Regions from separate parts of the Mesorhizobium sp. M0678 genome, predicted to be linked through region 2. Evidence: predicted binding sites of a transcription regulator. Region 2 holds the regulator's gene; each other region holds the start of a gene.
The links. The regulator LexA, encoded in region 2, represses DNA repair genes until DNA is damaged. The targets are predictions, from matches to a motif close to TGTTCNNNNTGTGTTCNG.
Positions count from the first base shown of each region.

Region 1: the regulator LexA is predicted to act here: its motif matches at 1,125-1,142, upstream of dinB (DNA polymerase IV).
Region 3: the regulator LexA is predicted to act here: its motif matches at 562-579, upstream of dnaE (DNA polymerase III subunit alpha).

Region 1 is NZ_JAMYPT010000009.1:1,596-3,864, forward strand. It holds gene NKI29_RS17495 (hypothetical protein) at 1-285, opposite strand, end outside; gene NKI29_RS17500 (GNAT family N-acetyltransferase) at 405-863, shown strand; gene dinB (DNA polymerase IV) at 1,195-2,269, shown strand, end outside.
Region 2 is NZ_JAMYPT010000001.1:459,267-461,535, reverse strand. It holds gene kynU (kynureninase) at 1-517, opposite strand, end outside; gene lexA (transcriptional repressor LexA) at 964-1,698, shown strand; partial or broken gene NKI29_RS02175 (ComEC/Rec2 family competence protein) at 1,692-2,269, opposite strand, start outside.
Region 3 is NZ_JAMYPT010000001.1:271,038-273,306, forward strand. It holds gene NKI29_RS01270 (acetyl-CoA carboxylase biotin carboxylase subunit) at 1-407, shown strand, start outside; gene dnaE (DNA polymerase III subunit alpha) at 845-2,269, shown strand, end outside.

The sequences.
Region 1 (2,269 bases), on a different contig from region 2:
GGCGGCGCCCAAGGCGTGAATGTCGGCAATGTGCAGGTGGTTCATAACCGCTTCCACGGACTGTCGTGTGGCGTTGGGGTCTCGTTCAAAGCTTCGCAGGCCTTCCTCGCTAAACCCTTCCATCAAAACGTAGCGTTCGAACGTCACGAATTTCGGCCAGAAAATGGTGCTGTATCCCACAGCAAGCGCAAATCGGCCCTCGCACCCGACCCAGCTTTGTAGATCGATGCCGGACCCATTGTTCCAGGCTGCCAATTCAGCCTTCATGCTGGCTGGAACATCCATATCGTAGCCTCCCGATCTCGCCTGTCATAGGTCTTTCAACGGCTGCTTTCCAGTAGACCGGCAAAGTTGCATCCCTTCACGCTTGTCGTCCCCAAATCCGCGCCGTATGTCTCCACGCGATGAGCGAGATCGAATTCCGTCGCGCGCAGGCGCCCGACCTGCCGGCGATCGTTGCAATGCTTGCCGACGATGTGCTCGGCGCAGACCGGGAAGACCCGTCCACGCCGCTTGCGCCGTCCTATCTCGATGCCTTCAGCGCAATCGATACCGATCCCAACCAGTTGCTGGCCGTCGCCGTCAACGCCGGGCAAGTGGTCGGAACGCTGCAGCTCAGCTTCCTTCCAGGCATTTCGAGAAAAGGCGCCTGGCGCGGCCAGATCGAAGGCGTTCGCGTCGCCCGGCAATGGCGCTCGCGCGGCCTCGGCAAGCTGATGATCGAATGGGCGATTGAAACATGCCGTTCGCGCAATTGCAGCTTCGTCCAGCTCACCACGGACAAAGGTCGACGGGAGGCGCACGCTTTTTACGAGCGCCTCGGCTTCACCGCCAGTCATCTCGGCTACAAGATGGCGCTGTAGCGCTCGGCTGATTGCCGAAGTCGGCGCTGCCCCTCATCCGCCTGCCGGCACCTTCTCCCCGTATAGCGACGGGGAGAAGGGGCTGTCCGCAAACTCGGCACTTTCCTGCAACGTTAGTGATTGGCGAAGCCATCGACGAAAGCGTCCTTCTCCCCGTCACTATACGGGGAGAAGTGCCCGGCAGGGCGATGAGGGGCGGCGCCAACCTGAAGCGATTGCCCCTTCACCTGTCGTCCGCGCTGCTTGACAATTCACCCACAATGTTCTCTTTATGTTCTCATCACAACTCGAGACAATGCGGCGTTCGAACCGCCGCGGGCGAACGGGCCGGATGGAAGCCAACATCCTCCACGCGGATCTGGATGCCTTCTATGCCTCGGTCGAACAGTTGCTCGACCCGGCCTTGCGCGGCAAGCCGATTGCCGTCGGCGGCGGGGTAGTGCTTGCCGCATCCTATGAAGCCAAGGCGTTCGGCGTGCGCGGCGGTATGCCGGGACGGCGCGCGCGGGAACTCTGCCCGCAACTCATCTTCGTCGGCGGCCATTTCAAGGACTATCAGCGGCTGGGCGATGCGGCAATCAAGGTGCTCGGCGATTTCACGCCGGTGGTCGAGCGGATTTCGATCGACGAGGCCTTTGCCGACGTCGCCGGCTGCACCCATTTGTTCGGCTCGCCGGCCGAGATCGCCGGCAAGATCCGCGGCCGCGTGCGGGCCGAGCTCGGCCTGCCGATCTCGGTCGGCGTAGCCCGCACCAAGCATCTGGCCAAGATCGCCTCACAGGTCGCAAAACCGGACGGGCTGGTGGTGGTCGATCCGCGCCACGAGCTGGAGTTCCTGCACCACCTGCCGGTCGAGTTGATGTGGGGCGTCGGCCCGGTCACCAGGCAGCGGCTGGCCGGCATCGGCGTCAACACCATCGGCGAGCTGGCGAAGACCAATGGTGGGGCGCTTGAGCGCCTGCTCGGGCCGGCGGCGGGAGAGAAACTCAACGCGCTGGCGTGGAACCGCGATCCGCGCAAGCTCGAGACGCAGCGCCGGGCGCGCTCGGCGGGTGCGCAGTCGGCGCTTGGCCGAAAACCGGCCGAGGAGCAGGTCTTCGTGCCCGCTTTGCTGCATCTGGCCGACAGGGTCGCCACAAGATTGCGGGCGAAATCCCGGCCCGGCCGCACGGTGACGGTTCGCGTCCGCTTTGCCGATTTGCGCTCGGTGACGCGCTCGATCACGCTCGACCAGCCGATTTCGGCAACCGCCATGCTGGCCGAGATCGCCGAGGCGCTGGTGCGCAAGGTGCTCATCGACCATCCGCACGAAAAGACAATCTCGCTGCTGGCGATCGCCGTATCGCATCTGGAGCAGCATGCCGGCCTGCAACTGGAACTGCCGCTCGGGCTCGACGACGACCGCC
Region 2 (2,269 bases):
CGTGGTTGACCAGCACCACGGCGGTGCGTTCGTCGATCAGCTCTTCGATGGTCGGCGCGTCGACCCCCGAGAGGCGCAGCAGCGTATCTTTTCGCGTCGAAACCACACCCTCGGCCATGTAGAGGTCCGTCGGAAAACTATCGCCCTCGGCGACGATGACCTGCCGCTCCGGTCGCATGGCCATGGCGGCGTGCAGCAGCTTGTAGATGTTGACCGATGTCGTGTCGCAGACCACCGTCTGGCCGGCCGCGGCACCGATCAGGCGCCCGAGCTGGTCGCCAAGTTCAAGCGGCATGTTGAACCAGCCGGCCGTGTTCCATGCGCGGATGAGATCATGCGACCATTCTTCGGTCGCGGCCTTGTGCAGTTCATCGAAAGCGGCACGTGAAGCAGCTCCTAGCGAATTGCCGTCGAGATAGATCACTCCTTGCGGCAACACAAAGCGGTCGCGCATCGCGCGCAACGGATCCGCGGCATCCATCGCCTTTATGGCCACGAGATCGGGAATTCCTGTCATGATTTGTCTGCTCCCCCAAGATCCAACGCAACGCCGGACACGCATCGACTGTTCTTCCATTACCTGGTTGCGCGCAGCAAGGCTCCACCGGCGAGAAGCAGCCTGACCAGGCGGTGGAAACCGGGACTTAACCCGAGGTTGGCGTTTTGAATTCGTTTCGTTCACGGTGCATTGACCAAACCGCACAGTCGATACGGGTTCAATTCCGTGCCTTTTGCCGACCGACGGCCGATGCCAGTGCCGCCTTCTAGGAGGCCAGAAGGGCGCAAACGAAAGCAGAATCAAGGCGATGAGGCTCGCGGCGGTGAAAATGCGGTACGCCGGTAGGGACGTCGTTTGTTTCCCGAGCCTTAACGCATTCATTAAACTTTAAACAGTTGCGGAACACAACTGGAACAGATAGTGTTTGTTCTGGGTTTGTTTTTCTGATTCTGTTGGGGGTCGCTATGCTGACACGCAAACAACACGAACTGCTTATGTTCATCCACGAAAGGTTGAAGGAAAGCGGTATCCCGCCTTCATTCGACGAGATGAAGGAAGCGCTCGATCTGGCTTCCAAATCCGGAATCCACCGGCTGATTACGGCGCTGGAGGAGCGCGGCTTCATTCGCCGTTTGCCCAACCGGGCCCGTGCGCTGGAGGTGCTACGCCTGCCTGACTCGATCGCCCCCGGCCTCAATGCGGCACGCAAGTTCTCGCCGAGTGTCATCCAGGGCAGCCTTGGGCAAGGCGCCCCTCGGCAGGGCAAGCCGACATCGTCGCGTGTCCCTGCAGCCGGCAATGACGACGATGTCGTCGCCGCCGTTTCGATCCCGGTAATGGGCCGCATCGCGGCCGGTGTGCCGATCGATGCCATCCAGCACCAGACGCATTCGATTTCGGTGCCGCCGGATATGATCATGGGCGGCGAGCATTATGCGCTCGAGGTCAAAGGCGATTCGATGATCGAGGCTGGCATTTTCGACGGCGACACGGTGATCATCCGCAATGCCGATACGGCGAGCCCCGGTGAGATCGTGGTGGCACTGGTCGACGAGGAGGAAGCGACGCTGAAGCGGTTCCGCCGCAAGGGCGCCTCGATCGCCCTGGAAGCCGCCAATCCGGCCTACGAGACGCGCATCTTCGGACCAGACAGGGTCAAGGTGCAGGGCAAGCTCGTCGGACTGATCCGCCGCTACTGAGCTCCGCCCTTGGCGCCGGCTTTGGGGTTGTCGGCCCTGCGGTATGGCGGCAGGCCCCGTGCCGCGCGTGAAAATTTCCGCTGCACGTGCCAGGGCCGGTATGATTTTTTGACGGCGAAGCGGATCTCGGCGCGTGTTGCCGCTTGTGGATCGAAATAGACGGCGGCACTTCCCGCGCGCGCCAGTTGCCGTTTGGTGACGACGAGGACCAGCCGGTCGTAGTAGCAGGGGTTATGGGCGGTGGCGTCGTCGATGACGATCAAGCTGGCAAAGGCGCAGGCTGGCCGCGCAGTATCGCGGTCCTTGGCTTGCGCGATGATCGCGCCGGATGGATGCCTGGCAAGGCAGAGGCCGTCCGTGCAAATGAACGGCATGCCCGGCGGTAGGTCGGCCGGATCGGCAATGTCGAATTGCGGGTCGTTCTTTCCAGGTGTTTCCGGCGCGACGATGGCCTCTGATGTGAGCGCGCGTTTCCAGTTGTCGATGGTGAACTCATTCGGGCGTGCCCGGTTGACCGCGAGTTCACCGCTGCCGATCGGCAGCGCGACCAGCCGCGCGTCCTCCGAGACCA
Region 3 (2,269 bases), 190 kb from region 2:
TGGCCTCCGACTGGCGGCCGGGCGATCTCATCTGGCGCGGCGCGGTCGGCGGCCGCAAGGTCGCGGCGCAAGTCAGGCCGGTGCTGAACGGGTTCCGCATCGCCTGGAAAGGCATCTCGGTGACAGCCCGCGCCATGCTGCCGCGCACCGCCGAGCTCGAAAGGCTGATGCCGGAAAAAGTGGCGCCGGATACCTCGAAGATGCTGCTTTGCCCGATGCCCGGCCTCGTCGTATCGATCGCCGTTGCCGAGGGGCAGGAGGTCAAGGCCGGCGAGACGCTTGCCGTGGTCGAGGCGATGAAGATGGAAAACGTGCTGCGCGCCGAGCGCGATCTCATCGTCTCGAAGCTCAACGCCAAGCCCGGCGACAGCCTTGCCGTCGACGCGGTGATCATGGAATTTGCGTGAGTACTGAAATCCGCCCTCGACGCCCGTCAGAAGTTGGCAGGACAGAGGGGGGCGCGAAGGAACGCGACTTTGCAATTGGTTGAGCATGCTCGCTTGAGGAGGGACAAGGCGAGGCCGTGAGGAATTCGCACTTTTTTGCCGTCACAGCGTATTTTGTTCTTGCTTTGTGCCGGCAGCTATGCTACTAATTTGGCTATGGTGTTAATTGGCTCCAATGACCCGCCCGCTGTGGCGGGTTTTGTGTTTCCGACCTGAGGTTGGCGGGACAGCGCCCTCTCTGTCCTGCCGGACATCTCCCCCACGAGGGGGGAGATTGGCAGCTTCGGCGGTTGCTCTAAACTTCCAAAGCTCCAATCACTACCGCTGGACTCGTGTTACCCGGTGCCGGACAATACATCTTCATCGACTGAGTCCTTGTGAGGCGGCGCGAAAAAACCATGGCGGATGAAAGACTTCCACGCGATCCCTTGCTGCGCGAGGCCTATGCAAAGGCGTCGCGGGCGGAGGCGGCGGCGCGTCGGTTCATTCATCTGCGCGTGCATTCGGCCTATTCGCTGCTCGAAGGTGCCTTGCAGCTCGGCAAGATCGTCGGCCATGCGGTGCAGGACGAATGCCCGGCAATCGCCGTCACCGACACCAACAATCTGTTCGGCGCGCTGGAATTCGCCCAGAAGGCGGTAAAGGACGGCATCCAGCCGATCATCGGCTGCCAGATCGACCTCGCCTTTTCCGGCGAGGCGAGCGACAGCCAGCGCGACCGCAGGCGGCAAGGACCGGAGATGCGGCCGGTCGTCCTGATCGCCGCAACCGAGGCCGGCTACGGCAATCTGGTCAGGCTGGTCAGCCGCGTCTACCTCGAGACACCGCCCGGCGAAGCGGTGCATCTGACGAGCGAGATGCTGCAGGGCCACACCGACGGATTGATCTGCCTTACGGGCGGGCCGCGCGGTCCGATCGGCACTGCCTTGAAACAGGATCGCCGCGAACTCGCCGAGACCCGGCTCTCGGCGCTCAAGAGCCTGTTCGGCGACCGGCTCTATGTCGAGCTTGAGCGGGTCTCCGGCTACGACCGCGCCATCGAGCAGTCGTCGGTCGATCTCGCCTACCGCCACGATCTGCCGCTGGTTGCCACCAACGAGGCGTTTTTCTTCTCTCGTGAAGACTATGAGGCGCATGACGCCCTGATCGCCATCGCCGAAGGTTCCGTGGTTGCGGCCGACAATCGCCGCCGCCTTTCGCCCGACCACTTCCTGAGAAGCCAGGCCGATATGGCGAGGCTGTTCGCCGACCTGCCGGAAGCAATCGACAACACCGTCGAGATCGCGCTGCGCTGCTCGTATTACCCGAAGACCCGCAATCCGATTCTGCCGCGCTTTGCCGGCCGCGATGTCGCCGACGCCGATGCTGCGGTGAAGGCTGAGGCGCAGGAGCTTGCCAGGCAGGCGCATGAAGGGCTAGAGGCGCGGCTGGCGGCGCACGGGCCGACGCCCGGCTATACCGTCGAGCAATATCGCGAAAGGCTGGATTTCGAGCTCGGCGTCATCGAGAAGATGAAATATCCGGGCTATTTCCTGATCGTTGCCGACTTCATCAAATGGGCCAAGGCACAAGGGATTCCGGTCGGCCCGGGCCGCGGTTCGGGCGCCGGCTCGCTGGTCGCCTATGCCACGACCATCACCGACATCGACCCACTGCGTTTTTCGTTGCTGTTCGAGCGCTTCCTCAATCCCGACCGCGTGTCGATGCCCGACTTCGACATCGACTTCTGCCAGGACCGGCGCGAGGAAGTCATCCGCTACGTCCAACGGAAATACGGCCGCGACCAGGTTGGCCAGATCATCACCTTCGGCACGCTGCAGGCG